Regions from separate parts of the Acidovorax sp. LjRoot74 genome, predicted to be linked through region 3. Evidence: predicted binding sites of a transcription regulator. Region 3 holds the regulator's gene; each other region holds the start of a gene.

Region 1 (7,563 bases), 1.0 Mb from region 3:
ATGCTCAGCGCCCGGGCAATGCCCACTCGCTGCTTCATGCCGCCCGAGATTTCGCCGGGGCGCTTTTGGCCTGCGGGCGTGAGGCCCACGAGCGCCAGCGCAGCATCGGTGCGGGCCTTGAGCTGGGCCTTGGTTTCCTTGCCGCCAAACACGCGCTCCACCGCCAGGTAGATGTTGTCGAAGCAGGTCAGCCAGGGCAGCAGTGAGTGGTTCTGGAACACCACCGCGCGCTCAGGCCCCGGGCCCTTGATCTCCTTGTTGGCGCACAGCAGCGCGCCATTGGTGGGCGTGGTCAGGCCCGCGATCAGGTTGAGCAGCGTGGACTTGCCGCAGCCCGAGTGGCCGATCAGTGCCACGAACTCGCCCTTGGCAATGGTCAGGTTGATGTCGCGCAGCGCGGGGAACAAGCCCTTGGCCGTCTTGAAGGTCTGCTCGACGCCATGGACTTCGATGAACTTGGTGGTGAGAGATGCATGCATGAGGAACTCCTGGTTTCTTCGAGGACCACCGTGGAACCGGCTTTGCCGGGCCACGGGTGGTGCCCCCTGAGGGGGCGACGCGCCGCAGGCGCGGCTCAGGGGTGGGTCAAGTTTTGACCTCTTCAAACGTAAATGCTGTGGCCAGCTTGATGAGTGCAAACTCCAGCACCAGCCCGACGATGCCGATCACGAAGATCGCGATGATGATGTTCTTGACGTTGAGGTTGTTCCACTCGTCCCACACCCAGAAGCCGATGCCCACGCCGCCGGTCAGCATCTCGGCCGCCACGATCACCAGCCACGCGGTGCCAACGGCCAGGCGCACGCCGGTCAGCATGTAGGGCAGCACAGCGGGGAAGAGGATCTTGGTGGCGATCTTCCACTCGCTCAGGTTCAGCACCCGGGCCACGTTCATGTAGTCCTGCGGCACGCGTTGCACGCCCACGGCGGTGTTGATGATCATGGGCCAGATGGAGCAGATGAAGATGGTCCAGATGGCGGCGGGGTTGGCGCCCTTGAAGACCAGCAGGCCGATGGGCAGCCAGGCCAGCGGCGACACGGGCCGCAGCAGGCTGATGAGCGGGTTGAACATGCGCGACAGGAAGTTGAAGCGCCCGATCACGAAGCCCGCTGGAATGCCCACCAGCGCCGCCATGCCAAAGCCGATCGCCACGCGCTCCAGCGACATCAGCACGTTCCAGCCCACGCCCTGGTCGTTGGGGCCGTTGCGGTAGAACGGGTTGCTGAAGATGTCCAGCGCCTGTTTCCACGTCTCCATCGGGCTGGGGATGCTGCCGCCCGTGGTGGTGGAGACCACCGCCCACAGGCCGACCAGCAGGCCCAGGCCACACAGCGGCGGCAGCACGGCCAGCCAGAAGCTGCGCGAGAGCGCCGCCCAGTCGCGTGCGGCAGGCGCGGCAGGTGCTGTGGCGCCGGGCGCGGTCGTTGCCTTGGCTGCGGGTGCAGGATTCAAGGTTTTCTGGGCCCTTGCGCCTACTGGTAAAGCGTTTGTAGCTACATTATTCATAGCATTCTGTGCAGCCCCCATGGGGGCTGCATCCACGGGGGAGTGAAAAACGGCACTGACCATGGTGTTTCTCCTGTGAATCCTTTGAAGAGGCCGGGTGTGCAGGTCGGCGTGGGGCGCCCGATCAGGCTTTGATCTTGAAGCTGTCGGCGTACTTGGCGGGCTCTTTGCCGTCCCACACCACACCGTCGAGGAGCTTGCTGGAGCGCATCACGTCCTTGGGCACATTGATCTTCATGGCGCTGGCCACCGACTTGTAGAGGTCGATCTGGTTGATCTGCTTGGCCACACCCAGGTAGTCGGGGTGGTCCTTCAGCAAACCCCAGCGCTTGTGCTGCGTGAGGAACCACATGCCGTCCGACAGGTAGGGGAAGTTCACCGCGCCGTCGTTGAAGAACTTCATGTGGTTGGGGTCGTCCCAGGTCTTGCCCAGGCCGTTCTGGTAGCGGCCCAGGATGCGCTGGTTGATCGCGTCCACGCTGGTGTTGACGTAGGCCTTGCCCGCCACCGTCTCGGCCATCTTCATCTTGTTGGACAGGCTGGCGTCGATCCACTGGCTGGCTTCGAGCACGGCCATCATCACCGCGCGGGTGGTGTTGGGGTTCTTCTTGACGAACTCGGCCGACGTGCCCAACACCTTCTCGGGGTGGTCTTTCCAGATGTCCTGGGTGGTGTTGGCAGTGATGCCGATGCCGTCCATGATGGCGCGGTGGTTCCAGGGCTCACCCACGCAAAAGCCGTCCATGTTGCCCACGCGCATGTTGGCCACCATCTGCGGCGGCGGCACGGTGATGAGCTTGGCGCCGGACAGCGGATTGATGCCCGCCGCTGCCAGCCAGTAGTGCATCCACATCGCGTGGGTGCCGGTGGGGAAGGTGCCGGCAAAGGTGTATTCGCGCTTTTCCTTGGCCATCAGCTTGGCCAGCGACGGGCCGTCCACCGCACCCTTGTCGGCCAGCGCTTTGGACAGCGTGATCGCCTGGCCGTTGTTGTTTAGGCTCATCAGCACGGCCATGTCCTTCTTGGGGCCGGCCGTGCCCAGGTGCACGCCGTAGACCAGGCCATACAGCACATGGGCAAAGTCCAGCTCGCCGTTCACCAGCTTGTCGCGCACACCGGCCCACGATGCTTCCTTGGTGGGGATGATGGTGACGCCGTACTTTTTGTCGAAGCCCAGCACCGAAGCCATCACCACGCTGGCGCAGTCGGTCAGCGGGATGAAGCCGATCTTCACTTCCTTCTTCTCGGGGGCGTCCGAGCCCTGTGCGTGCACCAGGGCACGCAGGGCAGGGCTCACGCCCACGGCGCCCACGGTAGCGGCCTGCAGCACGGTGCGGCGGTTGAGGCTGGTTTTCAACAGATCGGTCATGGGGCGGTTCCTCGGTGCGTTAAAAAACAAAAAGGCGTCCTCCCCTGGCCGGGTTGCATGCGCAAACGGGCTCGGAGAGGGACGCCTTTGTCCATGGCAAAGCCCATTGGGGGGCTTTGTGTCAGCACTGGCCCGCCATTGGGCCGGTGCTGTCAGGGTGGGACCGTCTTTGGTCTTACCAGGGTTAATGCAAGCAGCGTGCCAGCCTGTGTTGCGCCTATTTGGCGCTCCAATTACTATGCTTTTGATAGCTAATTAGGCAATATGGTCGCGCGGAGGAAGCCTTTTCGACTTGAAATGTTCACGGCTGGTGCATGTGTGCGGTCTGCACTGCGGTTGTGCGGCGCACCATGTAGGAGAAACCGGTGGATCTGGACGCAGCCCAAGCCAGGGCGGCAAGCCAAGGTCCGCCCCGCAGCGAGGGCATCGTCCCTCTTCCCGCATCGCGCCAGCGATTCGGGAGAAGGGGGAAGGCGCGCAGCGCCTCAGGGGGATGTCACTAGCCCAGCAGATCCATCACGTCCAGCATGCGCTGCGCCACATCCACCAGCTTGAGGCCCTTGTCCATGGCCGTCTTGCGCAGCTTTTCGTAGGCCGCCTGTTCGGTCAGGCCCTGGCGCTGCATGAGCAGGCCCTTGGCGCGGTCGATGGTCTTGCGGTCCTTGAGCTCGGTCTTGGCGTCGGCCAGCTCGGCGCGCAGGGCCTGTTCGTGCTGAAAGCGCGCCATCGCCACGTCCAGAATGGGGCGGATGCGCTGGGGTGCCAGGCCCGCCACGATGTAGGCCGACACACCCGCCGCCACCGCATCCTTGACATGCGAGGTGTCCTCGTCGTTGGTGAACATCACGATGGGACGGCGCTCGTCGCGCGTGGCCATCACCACATGTTCGAGCGCATCGCGGGCTTCGCTTTCGGCATCCACAATGATCAGGTCGGGCTGGAGCTGGGCGATGCGCTCGCTCAGAAACACGTCGGCGGGCAGCGTGGCCACCAGGTTGAAGTTGTTTTCCAGCAAACCTATGCGCAGCGCACGCGACCGCTCCGCCTGCAGGACGGCGTGTTCGTCGTGTGGGTCGGTGACCGCCAGATCCGGGGCGACCACCACGATGCGCAAAGCCTCATTCATAGCGCTGAGCATAAGCAATTTTCACGCCGTATTTGGGTGCGCCGAAGCGGTGCATACAGGGCCTATGCGCGGGCGGAGTGGCCACCAAGGGGCCGCCGAGGGGGAGCGGTCTGTTGGGCGGCCTTCTCTAGAAGCGACGAAGCCCTGTGCTGCGCTGAAAAGACCTCCAACACGTCCATGGGCCGGGGCGGCCCGTCTTGCGGGGCCTGAAAGTTGCTAATAAAGGACGCTGCGGGAGGGCATACCCGATAGCGCCTCCGGGTGGCCTCGCATATACATCCGGTCACTTCGACATTCAGATATGGAGTTTTTTGCATGAACAAGCACTTCAACCGGCGCCGCTTCTCGGCCAGCCTGGCCCTGACCGCAGTGGCGACTGCCGCACTCCTGACCGGATGCGGCAAGGTGCCGGACACCATCAAAATTGGTGTGGCGCAACCCCTGAGCGGCCCCCTGGGCGCCTTGGGGCAGGATCTGCTCAACGGCGTGACCCTGGCGGTGGATGAACTCAACAAGTCCGGCTACACGGTGGACGGCAAGCGCGTGACGCTGGAGGTGGTTTCGGTGGACGACAAGGCCGACGCCGCCACAGGCAAGGCCGTGGCCCAGCAGCTCGTGGATGCGGGCGTGGTGGCCGTCATCGGGCACTTGAACTCGGGCGTGAGCATCGAGACCGCGCCCATCTATGCCGCCAAGGACATTGCCCAGATCGCCATCTCCACCAATCCCAAGTTCACGCAGCTGGGTTTTTCCACCACCTTCCGCATGGTGGGCAACGACACCCTGCAGGCCCGCGCCATTGGCTCGTTTGCCGCCACCCAGCTGGGCGCCGCACGTTATGCCGCGCTGGACGACGGCACCCCCTACGGCAAGGGCCTGGCCGACGGCGCCGCCGAGCAGCTCAAGGCCGAGAAAAAAGAAGTGGTGGTCCGCAAGTCGTTCGACGACAAGACCGTGGCGTTTGACGAACTGGCCGGTGAACTCAAGGCCGCCAAGGTCGATGTGATCGTCTCCACCCTCAACGACTTCCAGGCGCTGGCACTGCTCGAAGCCCTGCGCAAGGTGGACCACACCAAGGTCAGCCTGCTGGGCGGCGACACCATCAAGACCACCGACATGACCAAGGGCGGTGGCATTGTGCAGGGCATCTACGCCACCTCGCCTGTACTGGAAGCCAAGGAGTTCTCCACCGGAAAGCCTTTCCTGGAGAAGTACATCGCCGCCTACAAAAAGCCCCCGGCCTATGGCGGCCACTACAGCTACGACAGCACCTATGTGCTCTCGGCCGCCATCCAGAAGGCCAAGTCCGCCGACCCCAAGGACATCACCAAGGCCATGCACAGCATCAATGGCTACGCCCCCGTGATCGGCACCATGACCTGGGATGACAAGGGCGAGCAACGCTACGGCGCCGTCGGCGTGTACGAACTGCGCGCGGGCAGCTGGGAGCTGCGCATGCGGTCGGACCGCTGGTAAGCCCTGGGGCCATGGCCTCTTTCAACCCTTGCTGGTGGATGCCAGCAGGGGTTTTTTTGCTTTTGGGTGGCCCGGATCGCATGGGTTTTACACTTCGGGCATGAGCTTGCTGATCCTGGGTATTGAATCTTCGTGCGACGAAACCGGCGTGGCATTGGTCCGTTCTACGGGCGATGCCGTGCCTACGCTGCTGTCACACGCGCTGCACAGCCAGATCGAGATGCACCAGGCCTATGGCGGCGTGGTGCCCGAGCTGGCCAGCCGCGACCATATCCGCCGTGTGCTACCGCTGGCCAAAGAGGTGCTGGCCGAGTCCGGCCAGACGTTGGCCGATGTGGACGTGGTGGCCTATACACGTGGCCCGGGGCTGGCGGGGGCGCTGCTGGTGGGGGCGGGCGTAGCCTGCGCCCTGGGTGCGGCGCTCAACAGGCCGGTGCTGGGTGTGCACCACCTGGAGGGGCATCTGCTGTCGCCCTTCCTCAGTGCCGACCCGCCGGAGTTTCCCTTTGTGGCCCTGCTCGTTTCGGGCGGTCACACCCAGCTGATGCGCGTGGATGGCGTGGGCCGCTACGAGATCCTGGGCGAGACCATTGACGACGCGGCGGGCGAGGCATTTGACAAGTCCGCCAAGCTCATGGGGCTGGGCTATCCCGGTGGCCCGGCGCTGTCCCGGCTGGCGGAGCAAGGCAGCGCCACGGCCTTCAAGCTGCCACGGCCTCTGCTGCACAGCGGTGATCTGGATTTTTCGTTTGCCGGGCTCAAGACTGCCGTGCTCACGCAAGCCAAGAAGCTGGGCGACGAACTGGAGTCGCGCAAGGCTGACCTGGCCGCCAGCACCGAGGCGGCGATTGTCGATGTGCTGGTGAAGAAGACGCTGACCGCGCTCAAGCAGACGGGCCTGAAACGTGTGGTGGTGGCCGGTGGCGTGGGGGCTAACAGGCACCTGCGTGCACAGCTCAACACGGCCTGTGCGCAAAACAAAGTGAGGGTGCACTACCCCGAGCTGCACCTGTGCACCGACAACGGCGCCATGATCGCCATGGCTGCTGCAATGCGGCTGCAGGCGGGGCAGCAGCAAGCCAGCACCGACTACGCCTTTGACGTGAAGCCGCGCTGGCCGCTGGATGCGATCACGGTTTGATTTTCTGAATAAAAAAAGCCGCTAACGCCTGTCCAGAAAGCGTTAGTAGCTATCTTTTATGATTGTCAGAACGGGTAGTGGCGGGTTGTGGTCTGCACCGTGATCCAGCGCAATTCGGTGAACTCACGCACCCCGGCCATGCCGCCAAAGCGGCCGTAGCCCGAACTCTTCACGCCGCCAAACGGCATCTGGCCTTCGTCATGCACCGTGGGGCCATTGACGTGGCAGATGCCCGACTCGATGCGCGCCGCCACGTTCCAGGCCTTGGCCACGTCGCGGCTGAACACGGCGGATGACAGGCCGAACTCGTTGTCGTTGGCGCAGGCAATGGCTTCTTCCACGCCGTTCACGCGCACCACGGGCTTGACGGGGCCGAAAGATTCTTCGCGGTAGATGTCCATCGCGGCCGTCACATGGTCGAGCACCGTGGCCTGCATCAGCGTGCTTTCGCTCTTGCCGCCGCAGACCAGCTTCGCGCCCTTGGCCAATGCGTCGTCGATGAGGGCGTTGCAGCGGTGCACCGTGGCCATGTCCACCACCGAGCCCAGCACCACCGGGCCCTTGCGCGGGTCGCCCAGGGGCAGGGCCTTGGCGCGCTCGCCCAACTTGGCCACGAATTCGTCGGCTACGGCGTTGTCCACGATGATGCGTTCGGTGGACATGCAGATCTGGCCCGAGTTGGCAAACGCGCCAAACACGGTGCCCGCCACGGCGGCGTCGATGTCCGCATCGTCCAGCACCAGCAGCGGGGCCTTGCCGCCCAGCTCCAGCACCACGGGCTTGAGGTACTTGGCGCAGGTCTGCGCAATGATGCGGCCCACCTTGGTGGAGCCGGTGAAGTTGATGCGGCGCACCGCCGGGTGGGCCACGATGGCCTCGACCACGGCACCCGCGTCGGCGGGTGCGTTGGTCACAAAGTTCACCACACCAGCGGGCAAGCCGGCT
Region 2 (7,563 bases), 3.3 Mb from region 3:
CGGAAGGCAAATACCACCAAGTCAAGCGCATGTTGGCTGCGGTGGGCAATCGGGTCGAAGGACTGCACCGTGCCCGAATTGGGGGCATGGATTTGCCTCTTGACCTGGCTCCCGGTGACTGGCGCTGGCTGGATGCAGACGAGCTGCGGTTGCTGACGCAGAGCGACTGAAGGCAGCGTGGCCGACGGTGCTCAAGGTTGAGCCCTTCACGAATCAACTCAGCAAGGACACCAGTGGCTCTGGTTTGCGGTTTCGCAAGCAAATTAATGCTCGTAACAGTCATGGCCATTCGTCACTGAGGCCTATTCAGATTCGCCCCATATTCTCTCGGCTCGGTTCGGAAGATTATTCTCGGCGCTCGGCCGCGTCAGCGCTGCTGCACCTGTCTCCGGGTAGGCGCATGACCTGGATCAATGTTTCTGCCCCATCCACGATGTTCGTTCAGCAATAACCAGGGGCGGGCGGGTAGAGCGCTACACTCAGCGGCTGTGTTGAAAGTGGTTCTGTGAAGATTTTTTCGATTGCACGTACATGTGTTGCCCTTTGCGGGCTATGGCTGTCCATTGGTGCTGCGGGGGCTGCTGAGCCACCCCTGTTTGTTCTGAATTCGCTGGAGGCCAATGTCAGTGTCATTGACCCTGCGACCTGGACGGAAACGACCCGGATTCCTACGGGCAAAGAGCCGCACCATCTGTACCTGACGCCCGACGAAAAATCGGTCATCGTGGCCAATGCGCTGGGCGATACGCTGACGTTCATCGATCCTCGCACGGCGCAGGTACAGCGCACGGTGCGGGGCATTGTGGACCCCTACCACCTGCGCTTCAGTCCCGATATGAAGTGGTTCGTCACCGCTGCCAACCGGCTGAACCACGTGGATTTCTACCGCTGGGATGGCAAGGACTTGACGCTTGTGCAACGTGTTGCTACGTCACGCACGCCCAGCCACCTGTGGATCGACAGCCGCAGCACCACGGTGTATTCCACCATGCAGGACAGTGATGAGCTGGTGGCCATGGACCTTGCCACGCAGACCATCAAATGGCGCATCAAGACAGGCGCCATGCCTGCGGATGTGTATGGCAGCCCAGACGACAAACGCCTGTTTGTGGGGTTGACTGGGAGTGACAGTGTTGAAGTGTTTGACGTCTCGGGGCGCGAGCCGGTGAGCATCAATAAGATCAAAACTGGTAACGGCGCCCATGCATTCCGTGCCGCAGGGGATGGACGCCACCTCTATGTGAGCAATCGGGTGGCCAACTCCATCAGCAAGATCGATATGACGACTTACCAGGTGGTGGAGTCCTATCCTGTGCCGGGCGGGCCGGACTGCATGGACGTGTCCGCCGACGGGCGGTTCATTTATGTCAGTTCGCGCTGGGCCCGCAAGCTGTCCGTGGTCGATACAGAGACCAAGAAGGTCGTGCGGCAGGTGACGGTGGGCAAATCGCCCCACGGCGTCTGGACACTGCACCACGCGCCGCGCTGAAGGGGCGGGTGAGGGCAATGGGCGCCAAGCTGTGTTGCATGCCCAGGCCCTGGCGGCCTATTGCTATACTATTTATAGCTATTTGCGCCCACCCAGCAGGCGCAAACGCCCCAAATGATTGCAAAAAACCCCTCTACCTGACATTCGATACCGGGCACATGGAGGTCGCCCCGCTGGTGGCCGACGTGCTGAACCGGCACCAGGTGCGCGTGACTTTTTTTGCTGCCAACGAGCGGACCAAGGAAGGCGATGGCAGCCTGGGTAAGCACTGGGCTCCCTGGTGGCGTGCCCGTGCGGCAGAAGGCCACGAGTTCGCCTCGCATACCTGGGACCACACCTACTGGCGTGCCGATGTGGGCACTCCGCAGGCCCCCGTGTTCCGTGTGCGTCCTTCTGCAGGTCCCAGGGAAGGGCAGAACTTTCAGCTGTCGGCTGCCGAATACTGCGCAGAGATTCGCCGCTCTGCCGATCGCCTGAAGGTGGTGACGGGTAGGACGCCACTGCCCCTGTTCCGCGCCCCGGGGGGCAAAACATCTCCGCAGCTCCTTGCCAGCGCACAGGCCTGCGGCTTTGCGCATGTTGGCTGGTCGCCTGCAGGTTTCCTCGGCGATGAGTTGCCCAGCGAGAGCGCCAGCAATGTGGCCCTGCTGCGCAAGGCCCTGCGCGACGTACGCAGCGGCGATATTTTGCTGGCTCACTTGGGAATTTGGTCGCGCAAAGACCCCTGGGCACCGGCCGTGCTGGAGCCGTTGATTGTGGGTCTCAAGGAGCAGGGCTTTTGCTTTCGCACCCTGCGGGAGCACCCCGTGTATGGGGTGGGGCGCTGATGGACAAGACGGTGGTTGGCTGCACAGGGGGCGGGGCAGGGTTCTGCCTGGTGGCCCGCCAAGCCGCAGGCAAGGGAGCGTGATGTGATGGGATCGCTGGGCAGTTGGTTCGATGGTGTGCAGCAGTGGCTGTTCGAGAGCGTGCTGCAGCCGCTGATGTTCTGGCTGGGCCTGAGCAGCGTGCTGGAGACGGGCTATGAGGCCGCAGGCTGGCTGCTGGTGGGGCTGCTGCAGCTGCTGGTGATCGTGGCGGTGATCGGCCCCATGCAGCGCCTGTGGCCGGTGGAGCCCGTGACCAACCGTGCCACCATCCGCACCGACATCCTCTACACGCTGATCCACCGGCTGGGTGTGTTTCGTCTGGCGCTGTTCTTCACGGTGGACCCGCTGGCCGATTCCCTGTTTGGCGCCTTGCGCGTGGCTGGGGTGAGTACCTTCCAGCTCGATGGCCTCTGGCCGGGCATCACCGACATCCCCTGGGTGAGCTTGCTGCTGTACCTGGTGGTGTTCGATTTTGTGGACTACTGGATCCACCGGGGCCAGCACCACTTTGAATGGTGGTGGCGCCTGCACTCCCTGCACCACGCGCAGCAGCAGATGACCATGTGGAGCGACAACCGTAACCACCTGCTCGATGACCTGCTACGGGACACGATTCTGGTGGTCGTTGCCCAGGCGATCGGTGTGGCCCCCGGGCAGTTCATTGCCATCGTGGCCATCACGCAGCTCAGCGAGAGTTTTCAGCACGCCAATGTGCGCCTGTGGTTTGGTCGCTGGGGGGAGCGCCTGTGGATCAGCCCGCGTTTTCACCGCCTGCACCACAGCATTGGCATTGGCCATGAGACGATCAAACCCGCCGATGCCTCCGCTGGGACGCACCGCGTGGTGCTGGGTGGGCACAACTTCGGCGTGTTGCTGCCCTGGTGGGACATGCTGATGCGCACGGCCAACTTCGAGTGGCGCTTTGACCCTACCGGTGTGCGAGACCAGGTCGAACCCGATGCCCAGGGTCAGCTGCGCGACTACGGCCAGGGATTCTGGTCCCAGCAGTGGCGGGGCGTGCTGAGGTTGTTCGGCAAAGCCTGATTCGTCTTCCTGTCATAGGCACCCAAGGTATGCTTGCCGACATGGGACTTCTGCTTGATTCTTTCTGGCGCGCGGCCGCCTACTGCCTGCGGCCACGTGTGGTGGCCCTGTCGGTTCTGCCCCTGCTGCTGATGGTGGCCCTGGCACTGGGGTTGGGCTATTTCTATTGGGATGCAGCAGTTCAGGGTATGCGCGCGATGCTGGATGCCTCCACGCTGCTGGCCAGCGTCTGGAGCTGGCTGCAGGGCTGGGGGTTGGGGGATGTCACCGCCGTGATGGCCCCTCTGATGGTAGTGCTGGCCGTGGCGCCCGTGCTGGTGGTGGTGTCGCTGCTCGCCGTGGCGGTGCTCATGACGCCTGCCTTGGTGGCCTTGGTGGCAGAGCGGCGGTTCCCCGATCTGGAGCGCAAGAAGGGCGGCTCCTTCATCGCCAGCGTGGCTTGGTCGGTGGGCTCGACCCTGCTGGCGCTGGTTGCCTTGGTGGTGTCTGTTCCGCTGTGGCTTGTGCCGCCGCTGGTGCTCATCCTGCCGCCTCTGATCTGGGGCTGGCTGACCTACCGGGTGATGGTGTTTGACGCGCTGGCCGACCACGCCAGTAAGGAAGAGCGGCAGGAGATCTTCCGCCGCCACCGCAGCAGCCTGCTGGGCATTGGCATCGTCACGGGCTACCTGGGAGCGGCGCCCAGCATTGTGTGGGCCTCCGGGGTGGTGTTTGCGGCTGCGTTTTTCATCCTGGTGCCACTGGCCATCTGGATCTACACCCTGGTGTTCGCGTTTTCGTCGCTCTGGTTCACCCACTATGGCCTGGCGGCGCTACAGCGCTTGCGGGCCGAATCTGCCGGGCAGGCACCGGTCTCCGCCCCCGCCGGGGTGGTGGATGCCGCCGGGCCTCCCGCTGCGGCGGCAGCACCGGCCCTGCCAGCAGCGCCCGCTGCAGCGTCCTTGCCTGCTCCATCTTCCCCGTCCAACGAAAACCCAGCACCATGACACCCACCTTCGGCCTCATCATCGTGGGCGACGAAATCCTCTCGGGCAAGCGCGCCGACAAGCACATGCCCAAGGTGATCGAGCTTTTGTCGGCGCGGGGCCTGTCGCTGGCCTATGCGGACTATGTGGGCGACAGCCCCGACCGCATCACGGCGACTCTGCAGCGCGCCTTTGCATCGGGCGACGTGGTGTTCTCGTGTGGCGGCATTGGCGCCACGCCCGACGACCACACACGCCAGTGTGCCGCCCGCGCCCTGGAGCGTGAACTGGTGCTGCGCCCCGAGGCCGAGGCACTGATTCGCGAACGCATGCAGGACGTTGCACGCGAGCAAGGCGTGCCCTACGAGGCTGACCGGCCCGACAACATCCACAGGCTCAACATGGGGGTGTTTCCGGCAGGGGCCCGCATCATTTCCAACCCCTACAACAAGATTCCGGGCTTCAGCTGCGATGGGGCCGGGGGCGGGGCGGTGCATTTTGTGCCGGGCTTTCCCGTCATGGCCTGGCCCATGATCGAAGGGGTGCTGGACCAGCACTATGCGGCGCACTTCAATCGCACCCCCCAGACCGAGCAGTCAGTCGTGGTGTATGGCGCCATGGAGGCTGCGTTGACGCCTCTCATGGAACGCATCGAAAAAATGCACCCGCAGGTGCGGGTGTTCAGTCTGCCCAGTGTGGATCATCCACAATACGGGCGGCACATCGAGCTGGGCGTCAAAGGGCCCGCACCATTGGTTCCTGCCGCATGGCAGGAGCTGAAAAAAGGTTTGCACGATTTTGGTGCAAATTGCGGCCCCGAATTGGTGCGCAACCTGTGACGCTCAGGCTTGATCTATGGATTGCACTGTTTTGGTGCTTTTTGGCGGATGCCGTGCCAACCCGTAGTCTGCGGCGCTCCTTCATAGTGCGGTAGTGCACTCGGCTGGCACGCAAACTGCTTTTATTTCGGCAAAATCTTTTTTCAACAAGCGCTTTACCCAGGAGAACCTGATGGCCAAGACCGTTGCAGACGTGATGAAGATGGTGAAGGAAAACGAAGTCAAGTTCATTGACTTTCGTTTCACCGACACCCGTGGCAAACAACAGCACACCACGGTGCCCGTCTCTCACTTCGACGAAGACAAGTTCATTTCGGGCCACGCCTTCGACGGTTCGTCGATTGCCGGCTGGAAGGGCATTGAAGCCTCCGACATGCAGCTGATCCCCGATCCCAGCACGGCCAACATCGATCCTTTCTTTGAAGAAACGACGCTGATCCTGACCTGCGACGTGATCGAGCCCACCGACGGCAAGGCCTATGACCGCGACCCCCGCTCCATCGCCAAGCGCGCTGAAGCCTACCTGAAGGCCTCCGGCCTGGGCGACACCGCCTACTTCGGTCCCGAGCCAGAATTCTTCATCTTCGACGGCGTGCGCTGGAGCACCGAACCCAACCACACCTTCTACGAAATCGAAGAGTACGAAGCTCCCTGGAACACGGGCGCCAAGCTCGAAGGTGGCAACCGTGGCCACCGCCCCACCGTCAAGGGCGGCTACTTCCCCGTGCCTCCGGTTGATAGCACGCAAGACATGCGCGCCGAGATGTCCCTGATCCTCGAATCTCTGGGCATCCCTGTCGAAGTGTTCCACCACGAAGTGGCGGGCGCTGGCCAGAACGAAATCGGCACCCGTTTCAGCACGCTGGTCGAGCGCGCTGACTGGACCATCCTGCAAAAGTACGTGATCCACAACGTGGCCAACGCCTACGGCAAGACCGCCACGTTCATGCCCAAGCCTTACCATGGCGACAACGGCTCCGGCATGCACGTGCACCAGTCCGTCTGGAAGGACGGCAAGAACCTGTTCGCAGGCGACGGCTATGCCGGTCTGTCGGACTTCGCGCTGTACTACATCGGCGGCATCATCAAGCACGCCCGTGCTCTGAATGCCATCACCAACCCCGGTACCAACAGCTACAAGCGCCTGGTGCCTCACTTCGAAGCCCCGGTGAAGCTGGCCTACTCGGCCAAGAACCGTTCTGCATCGATCCGCATCCCCTACGTGGCCAACCCCAAGGGCCGTCGCGTGGAAGCCCGCTTCCCCGATCCACTGATGAACCCCTACCTGGGCTTTGCTGCCCTGCTGATGGCGGGTCTGGACGGCGTGGAAAACAAGATCCATCCCGGCGAAGCCGCCACGAAGGACCTGTACCACCTGCCCCCAGAAGAAGACAAGCTGGTGCCTACCGTGTGCCACAGCCTGGACCAGGCCCTGGAGCACTTGGACAAGGACCGCGCGTTCCTGACCAAGGGTGGCGTGTTCACCGACAGCATGATCGACGCCTACATCGATCTGAAGATGAACGAAGTGACCCGCTTCCGCATGGCCGTGCACCCTGTCGAGTACGACATGTACTACTCGCTGTAATCGTCTGCCTGCAGACCATTGCTCAGAAAAAGGCGGCGCAAGCCGCCTTTTTTCATGGGCGGAAGGCATGTTTACATGCCGTGATGGAACCCCGTGTGCATGTGTTGCATCTTTAGTCAAAGCCCTTCCCAGGTCTGCCCTTGCTCGATTGGCGATGTGTGGCGATTGGTGGATACTCCTTTCTCTCCTGCATGTCCGTGCGAGGATCCTGAATGAAAAAAACGCTCTTCACCCTGCTCCTCATTGCCTCCACGCCTTTTGCCGCCTGGGCCCAAGACCGCATCTACCGCTGCGGCAACGAATACACGAACAACGCCACCCAGGCCAAGGAGCGCGGCTGCAGGCTGGTAGAAGGGGGCAATGTCACCGTGGTGCAGGGCAGCCGGCCTGCGGCAGGGCCAGCGCCAGCGTCTTCTTCCTCTGGCGGCGGGGCGGCCACGTCGCCCCCATCGGCCCCCAAGGTCAGCAGCAACGACCAGAAGGCCCGTGATTCCGACGCCCGCGCCATCCTGGAGTCCGAGCTGCGCAAGGCCGAAACACGCCACGCCGACCTCGTCAAGGAATACAACAACGGGGCCCCCGAGCGCAACGCGCTCGACCTGCGCAACCCCCAGCGCTACACGGAGCGCACGGCCGAACTCAAGGCCAGCGTGGCCCGCAGCGAAAGTGACATCGCAGGCATCAAGCGCGAGATCGCCCGCCTGCCAGCGCCCGCCAACTAACCAACAACCACCCCTGCGTGTGAGTGTCCCTTCATCCCCTGAACTGC
Region 3 (7,563 bases):
GATTTTACTGGAGCCCCCTATGCGCCCTTTCCATCGGACCCTGCTGACCGTGCTGGTGCTGGCCGCCGTGCCTTTGGCAGCAGGCGCCCAGACGCTCTACAAATCGGTGGGCACGGACGGCCGCGTTGTCTACAGCGACAAGCCCCCGGTGACAGGCGCCGTGGAAAAGACCATGAAGCTAGAGAACCTGCCGGTGAGTGTGGTGCCGGGCGCATCGCCCGCACCCAGCCCAGCGCCCCCAGACACCACACAGACCGCACAAACCACAGCCCCCAGGGGCGATGTCGTGCTCTACATGGCCACCTGGTGCGGCTACTGCAAGGCGGCGAAGGCCTACCTGGCGGGCAAGGGCATCGCGTACCGGGAGCTGGACATCGACACGCCTTCGGGCAAGGCGGCGTTCAAACAACTGGGTGCCCGGGGCGTGCCCGTTTTGCTGACCAACGGGCAGAAGATCGCGGGATTCACGCCGCAGGCGTATGACGCGGTGTTCGTGGCGCGCAAGTAATCGGACACCATCCCGCCACCTTCAGCGCGCCCAGGCAACACGCACGCCCCTCAAAGCAGCAGCGCTACAGCGCCTTGCGCAGATTCGCTGGCGCGATCTTGAGCGCCTCGCGGTACTTGGCCACGGTGCGGCGTGCGCATTCGATGCCCTGCTCCTTGAGCATCTCGGCGATCTGGCTGTCGGACAGCGGCTTGGTAGGGCTTTCGGCCGACACGAACTGCTTGATGAGCGCGCGCACGGCGGTGCTCGATGCGTTACCGCCGGTTTCGGTGCCCAGGCCCGAGCCGAAAAAATACTTCAGCTCGTAGGTGCCAATCGGCGTGGCCATGTACTTGGCAGTGGTCACGCGGCTGATGGTGGACTCGTGCAGGCCCAGCTCGTCGGCGATGTCGCGCAGCACCAGGGGACGCATGGCGAGTTCGCCATGGGTGAAGAAGTTCTTCTGCCGCTCGACGATGGCGCGCGAGACTCGTAGGATGGTGTCAAAACGCTGCTGGATGTTCTTGATGAACCAGCGCGCCTCCTGCAGACGCTGCTGCATCCCCTGGTGGCCTTCGCCGCCCTTGTGGCCGCGCAGCGCACCGGCGTAGATGTCGTGCACGCGCAGGCGCGGCATCACATCGGGATTGAGTTGCACGATGAAGTTGTGCTGGCCATCCCGCCCGTTGGCGCGCCCGGCCTTGCGCACGATGACGTCGGGGATGACGATGTTGCGTTCCACATCCGCAAAACGGCGGCCGGGGCGAGGCTCCAGGCGGGCGATGAGCGCCATGGCGGCGCGGGTGCGCTCCTCGCCATCACCACAGGCCTGGGTGAGGCGGCGCACATCGCGGCGGGCCAGCATCTCCAGCGGCTGCTGGCAGATGCGCAGCGCCGTCTGCACGGTGTCAGGGTCGGCCTCTTCGTCGGCATCCAGCGCCTTGAGCTGCAGCGTGAGGCATTCCGCCAGGTCGCGCGCGCCCACGCCCGTGGGTTCCAGGCTTTGCAGCAGGCGCTGGGCCACCGTAAAGCGGTGCACCAGTTCCTCGATCTGCTCCAGGTCCTCGGGGCCTGCCAAGGCGGCGGCGAGTTCTTCGAGCGGCTCTTCGAGGTAGCCATCGTCGTTCAGCGATTCGATCAGGAACCGCAGCGCGGCGCAGTCCACCTCGGACAGGCGCAGCGACAGCGCCTGGCGGTGCAGGAAGGCGGTGAGCGATTCGTGCGAACGGGCCAGCTCGGTGGCGTCGGCCTCGTCGCCTTCGGCACCGTTGTGGGTGCGTGCCGGGGCATCGCCGCCCCACTCGGCATCGTTGGGCGCCATCTCCACGGTGCCGTCGCCGCTCCAGTCGGGTTCGTCGGCGCCAGCGCCCAGCGTTTCAGCATCATTTTGGGGCTCTGCGCCTGCTGCGCTTGCGCTGGATGCTCCTGAAAATATAGCATCGTCTGCACTGTAGTCATCGGCCTGGGCGGGGGTATCGGCAGCTTCCAGGCCAAACTCCTCGCGCGGGGCTTCGTCGGCATTGCGTTCGAGGAACGGGTTTTCGTCGAGCATCTGCTCGACTTCCTGCGAGAGTTCGAGCGTGGACAACTGCAGCAGCCGGATGGACTGCTGGAGCTGGGGGGTCAGTGCGAGGTGCTGCGAGACGCGCAGCGACAGTCCAGGCTTCATCACATCCTGAAGTGTTCGCCCAGGTACACCCGGCGCACTTCGGCGTTGTCCACGATCTCGGACGGCGTGCCCTGCGCCAGCACACGGCCGTCGCTGATGATGAAAGCGTGGTCGCAGATGCCGAGCGTCTCGCGCACGTTGTGGTCGGTGATGAGCACGCCAATACCGCGCGCCTTCAGGAAGCCGATGATGCGCTGGATCTCGATCACGGCGATGGGGTCAATGCCCGCAAAGGGCTCGTCCAGCAGGATGAAACGCGGCTGGGTGGCCAGGGCGCGGGCGATCTCCACCCGGCGGCGCTCGCCCCCCGACAGCGCCATGGCAGGCGAGGCGCGCAGATGCTGCACGCGCAGCTCTTCCAGCAGAGCCGTGAGGCGCTCTTCGATGGCGTCGCGCGAGAGCGGCTGGCCGTCGTCGCCACGCTGCAGTTCGAGCACGGCGCGCACGTTTTCTTCGACCGTGAGCTTGCGAAAAATCGAGGCCTCCTGCGGCAGGTACGACAGCCCCAGGCGCGAGCGGCGGTGGATGGGCATGTGGGCCACCGAATGGCCGTCGATGCGGATGTCGCCCGCATCGCTGCGCACCAGGCCGACGATCATGTAGAACGACGTGGTCTTGCCCGCGCCATTGGGCCCGAGCAACCCCACCACCTCGCCTTTTTGCACCACCAGCGACACATCCTTGACGACCTTGCGGCTGCCATAGGACTTGGCCAGGTTCTGCACCTCCAGGCGGCTGCCGGCCTGGGTGTCAGGGCCGGGATGAACGGGCACCGCGCTCACTTGGAGCCGCCACCAAGGTTGCTGCTGGGGCGCAGCACGGGTGCCGCGCCCGGTGTGGAGGGTGCGGGCGCCGCAGCGCCTGCGGGCGGGTCCTTGGGCGCCAGCACCGCACGCACGCGGTTGCCGGGGGCTGGGGCATCGCCCGCCGCATTGGTGGCGGGAGCGCGCTGGCCGTCCACGGTGAACACGTCGGTGAGGTTGTTGTAGACGATCACAGCGCCAGTGATCTCGTCGCTGAGCGCTGCGCCCCGGTAGCGGCGCAGCTCGGCGCGGGTGATGAAGCGCACGTTGTCGGCCTTGCCGTCGTATTCGATGACCTCGCTCTCGCCCTCGATGTATTCATCGGGCGCGCCAGGCAAGGTGTCGCGCTTCTGGCGGAAGAAGGCGCGTTTGCCCGCCTCGGCCGTGACCACGCCGAACTGGTAACCATCGGCGTCCTGGCGCACATCCAGCCGCGCACCGCGCAGCACGATGGTGCCCTTGGTCATGACCACGCGCCCCGAGAACACGCTGGTCTGCTTGAGTTCATCGTGGCGCAAAGCGTCGGCCTCGATGTTCATGGGCTTGGCGCGGTCGGCTTTTTCAGCATGGGCCACGCCGTGAAGGCAGGCCAGGGCCGCGAGCAGGAGGGTCGGAAGGAGGCGGTGGTTCATAGGGCACGAATCTTGCAGTTCATTGTAGCCATCCCCACACGCCCTCCATGAAAAAAGCCCGCATCAGCGGGCTTTCTTCGCAGGGTATCCAGGGCCTTTGGCGCGTTGCAACCAGCGCCCAGGTCGGCCTGGGGCTTACTTTTGCTTGACCAGCGCTTCCACCACCTGCAGCACGTTCTGCATGTTGCCTGCCATGGTGCCGTCGGTGTAGAACTTGCCCGCCACGCCCATCGAGGGCACGCCTTCCACGCCATAGGCGTCCTGCAGCTGCGAAGCGCGGCGGACCTGGTTGGACACGGTGAACGAGGTGTAGACCTCCTTGAACTTGGCGGCATCCACACCCTGTTGAACCACCCAGGCAAAAATCTCGTCGTCCTTGGCGAGCTTGGCCTTTTCTACATGGATCGCGCGGAACACCTTGGCGTGCAGCGCTTCGAGCTTGCCCATGCCTTCCAGGGTGTAGAAAAGCTTTTGCTGGGGCACAAAGCTGGCGTTGAAGGCCACGGGCACGCGGCGGATGAACAGGTCCTTGGGAGCGGCCTTGACCCAGGCGTCCAGCGTGGGTTCAAAAGCATTGCAGTGGGGGCAGCTGTACCAGAAGAACTCGATCACATCGACCTTGCCAGCAGGAGCATCGGGTGCCACGGGCTTGTCCAGCCGCTTGTAGTCCTTGCCCTCCTTGAACTGGCGGGCCTGGGCCAGCGCAGGGGTGGCGACGGGCAGCGTCAGGGCGGAAGCGGCAACTGCCGAAGCAGCGGACAAAGAAAACTCACGGCGTTTCATGGCAAAGACTCTCCTAGTTCAGGTCTGGGGGATGGGAGCCGGGCCCCCGCAAAAAGTTCACGCAGCGTCAGCGCTGCACACGCACCAGGGCAGACTCCAGCCCCGCGCCGTCGAGTTTTTCCTTGAGCTGCTCGGCATCGTCCCGTTTGGTGAACGGGCCCACGCGCACACGGAAGACCGCGCGGCCGTTTTGTTCGCGCTCGCTCACACGGGCCTCCCAGCCCATCATGGCCAGCTTTGCGCGCTGGGCATCGGCGTCGGCCTGGGTGCGGAAAGCCCCGGCCTGCACGAAGTAGTCAAACGGGTCCACGTTACCCTTGGCAGCCGCCTTGGCCACGGCCAGATCGCCCAGCGGGTCGGCACCCGGCTTGGTTTCGGCCTTGGCGGCCTCGGGTTTGCTGGCGGCGGGCTTGGGGGCAGATGCCGCAGCGCGCACCTCGGGCGCTGGCGCAGCGGCCGAAGCGGGTGCAGACGCGGCAGCCGCCACGGGCGGCGTTGCGGGCCGGGCCGGGTTCTTGCCGTACAGCGGCGAGTTCGGGTCCCAGTTCTTGTTCTTCTGCGACTCGGCGGCGTCCATGTCTGCCGTGCGCCCGCCGCCCTTGTTCAGAAAAGGCACCGGCACCTTGGTCACATACACGGCCACCGCCAGCGCGGCGCCCAGGCCCACGATGACGCCGACGATAAAGCCGATGATGGTCCCGCCCGTCTGTTGCTTTTTCATATTGGTAGTAACTGCTTACATTCTGGCTGGAGCCGACACGCCCAGCACGGCCAGCCCATTGTGCAATACCTGCGCGGTGGCGGCGACCAGCGCCAGGCGGGCCTTCTTCACCGCTTCGTCGTCCACCAAGATGCGCTCGGCATCGTAATAGCTGTGGTAGCTGGCGGCCAGGTCGCGCAGATAGAAGGTCACGTCGTGTGGCGCCTCGCCGTCGGCGGCGGCCGTGAGCATCTCGGGGTACTTGGCCAATTGCAGCATCAGGGCCTGGGCCTGGGGGCCTTCCAGCGCCGACAGGTCCACATCCTTGAGCGACGCTACATCACCCCCACCCGCCTCTTGCCAGGCCCGCAGCACCGACTGGATGCGCGCATGCGCGTACTGCACGTAGTACACCGGGTTGTCGTTGTTCTGCGCCACGGCCAGGTCCACGTCGAAGGTGTATTCGGTGTCGGGCTTGCGGCTCAGGAGGAAAAAGCGCACCGCGTCCTTGCTGGTCCACTCGATCAAATCGCGCAGCGTGACGTAGCTGCCCGCGCGCTTGCTGATCTTGACTTCTTCGCCACCCTTGACCACACGCACCATGGTGTGCAGCACGTAGTCGGGGTAGCCCTGCGGGATGCCCACATCAGCCGCCAGCAGGCCCGCGCGCACGCGGGCGATGGTGCCGTGGTGGTCCGTGCCCTGGATGTTGACGACCTTGGTGAAGCCGCGCTCCCACTTGGCGATGTGGTACGCCACGTCGGGCACGAAGTAGGTGAAGCTGCCGTCCTGCTTGCGCATGACGCGGTCCTTGTCGTCGCCGTAGTCGGTGCTCTTGAGCCACAGCGCGCCGTCCTGCTCATAGGTCTTGCCGTTGGCCACCAGCTTGTTCACCGTGGCCTCGACGCGGCCGCTGGTGTACAGGCTGGACTCCAGGTAGTACTCGTCGAACTGGAGGTTGAACGCCTGCAGGTCCTTGTCCTGCTCGTTGCGCAGGTAGGCCACGGCAAACTGGCGGATGTTGTCGTAGTCCTCGACATCGCCATTGGCCGTGAACTCGCGGTCGTCGGCCTTCACGGTGGCCTTGGCCTTGAAGGCCTCGGCAATGTCGGCGATGTAGTCGCCGTTGTAAAAGTTCTTGGCCAGCGGGTTGTCGCTGTCGGTGGGCCAGCAGTCGTCACCGGGCTTGAAGCCCTTGGCGCGCAGCTGCGTGCTCTTGGTCAGGGTGTCGATCTGCACACCCGCGTCGTTGTAATAGAACTCGCGGTGCACCTTCCAGCCCTGGGTGCTGAACAGGTTGCAGATGGCGTCGCCCAGCGCGGCCTGGCGGCCATGGCCCACGTGCAGCGGGCCCGTGGGGTTGGCCGAGACGAATTCGACCAGCACCTTGGCGCCGCGGTCGGCCTGGTAGCCGAAGCGCTCGCCCGCGCCCAGCACTTCGCGCACCACCTCTTGCTTGGCAGCGGGCTTGAGGCGAATGTTCAGAAAACCGGGCCCGGCAATCTCGATGGCATCGACCCAGCGGGTGAATGCAGGCGTGGCCTCCAGGGCCGCCTTGAGCTGTTCGCCCAAAGCGCGCGGATTGAGCTTGAGCGGCTTGGCCAGCTGCATGGCCGCCGTGCAGGCGAAGTCGCCATGCGCGGCCACCTTGGGGGATTCAAAGGCCGCCTTGGCGCCAGCGCCGGGGGAGAGTTTGTCCAGCTCGGCCGCAAGCGCGGCCAGCAGATCGTGTTTGACAGAAAGCATCGGGGGATTTTACGGGCCGGGCCGCCCCCGCCCCTGCGGGCTGGTGCATGGCGCATTTGCCCGGCACCCGGCGCCATGCCGCGCGCAGCCAAGACGCAACAGATTGTCAGGAATTCTTTCCGCCCGTATCGCCGAGTCAGCCACGCGTGTCCCCGGTACGTTGTAATCGGGCAATCCGACGCGGGTTGCGTCTGATGCCACTACCCAATGGAGCCAACATGAAGAAGCTTCTCACCCTGTCTGCCCTGAGCCTGGTCCTTTCGTTCGGTGCAGCGCACGCTGCCGACGCCCCCGCCAAAGCGGCCACCGCCGCGCCCGCTGCCACGGCGGCATCTGCCGCACCGGCGGCCGAGCCCACCAAGCAGCAGTCCAAGATGGGCACCTGCAACAAGGAGGCAGGCGACATGAAGGGCGACGAGCGCAAGGCCTTCATGAAAACCTGCCTGAGCAACAAGCCCGCCACGCAGCAAGACAAGATGAAAACCTGCAACGCCGACGCCAAGGCCAAGACCCTCAAGGGCGACGAGCGCAAGGCCTTCATGAGCGAGTGCCTGAAAAAGTAAGACACGCCCCGCACCCTGCCACCGGGGTGCAAAAGCAGAAAAGCCCGCAGACCACCGGCCTGCGGGCTTTTACTTTTTGAACGCATGGGCTTACCAGCCGCGCGCCCAGAACACCGCAATCACCGCCACCACGGGCAGCACATGCGACTGGATCATCACCAGGCGGCGCACCTTGGCCAC

What was found. The regulator sigma-54, encoded in region 3, starts transcription at its own class of promoters, with help from an activator protein. The targets are predictions, from matches to a motif close to TGGCANGNAANCTGCTTT.
Region 1: the regulator sigma-54 is predicted to act here: its motif matches at 4,013-4,030, upstream of ACSQ3O_RS19825 (ANTAR domain-containing response regulator).
Region 2: the regulator sigma-54 is predicted to act here: its motif matches at 5,312-5,329, upstream of glnA (type I glutamate--ammonia ligase).

What each region holds. Positions count from the first base shown of each region.
Region 1 is NZ_CAXUTI020000001.1:4,151,790-4,159,352, reverse strand. It holds gene ACSQ3O_RS19840 (ABC transporter ATP-binding protein) at 1-479, opposite strand, end outside; gene ntrB (nitrate ABC transporter permease) at 586-1,569, opposite strand; gene ACSQ3O_RS19830 (CmpA/NrtA family ABC transporter substrate-binding protein) at 1,631-2,875, opposite strand; gene ACSQ3O_RS19825 (ANTAR domain-containing response regulator) at 3,375-4,001, opposite strand; gene ACSQ3O_RS19820 (branched-chain amino acid ABC transporter substrate-binding protein) at 4,317-5,477, shown strand; gene tsaD (tRNA (adenosine(37)-N6)-threonylcarbamoyltransferase complex transferase subunit TsaD) at 5,578-6,618, shown strand; gene ACSQ3O_RS19810 (aldehyde dehydrogenase) at 6,684-7,563, opposite strand, start outside.
Region 2 is NZ_CAXUTI020000001.1:1,898,586-1,906,148, forward strand. It holds gene ACSQ3O_RS08665 (16S rRNA pseudouridine(516) synthase) at 1-170, shown strand, start outside; gene ACSQ3O_RS08670 (beta-propeller fold lactonase family protein) at 506-1,489, shown strand; gene ACSQ3O_RS08675 (polysaccharide deacetylase family protein) at 1,528-2,316, shown strand; gene ACSQ3O_RS08680 (sterol desaturase family protein) at 2,404-3,402, shown strand; gene ACSQ3O_RS08685 (EI24 domain-containing protein) at 3,444-4,388, shown strand; gene ACSQ3O_RS08690 (competence/damage-inducible protein A) at 4,385-5,206, shown strand; gene glnA (type I glutamate--ammonia ligase) at 5,379-6,794, shown strand; gene ACSQ3O_RS08700 (hypothetical protein) at 7,007-7,516, shown strand.
Region 3 is NZ_CAXUTI020000001.1:5,200,561-5,208,123, forward strand. It holds gene ACSQ3O_RS24730 (glutaredoxin domain-containing protein) at 20-508, shown strand; gene ACSQ3O_RS24735 (RNA polymerase factor sigma-54) at 573-2,156, opposite strand; gene lptB (LPS export ABC transporter ATP-binding protein) at 2,156-2,938, opposite strand; gene lptA (lipopolysaccharide transport periplasmic protein LptA) at 2,935-3,591, opposite strand; gene ACSQ3O_RS24750 (thiol:disulfide interchange protein DsbA/DsbL) at 3,727-4,374, opposite strand; gene ACSQ3O_RS24755 (SPOR domain-containing protein) at 4,442-5,095, opposite strand; gene argS (arginine--tRNA ligase) at 5,111-6,820, opposite strand; gene ACSQ3O_RS24765 (PsiF family protein) at 7,039-7,383, shown strand; gene ACSQ3O_RS24770 (DUF2214 family protein) at 7,474-7,563, opposite strand, start outside.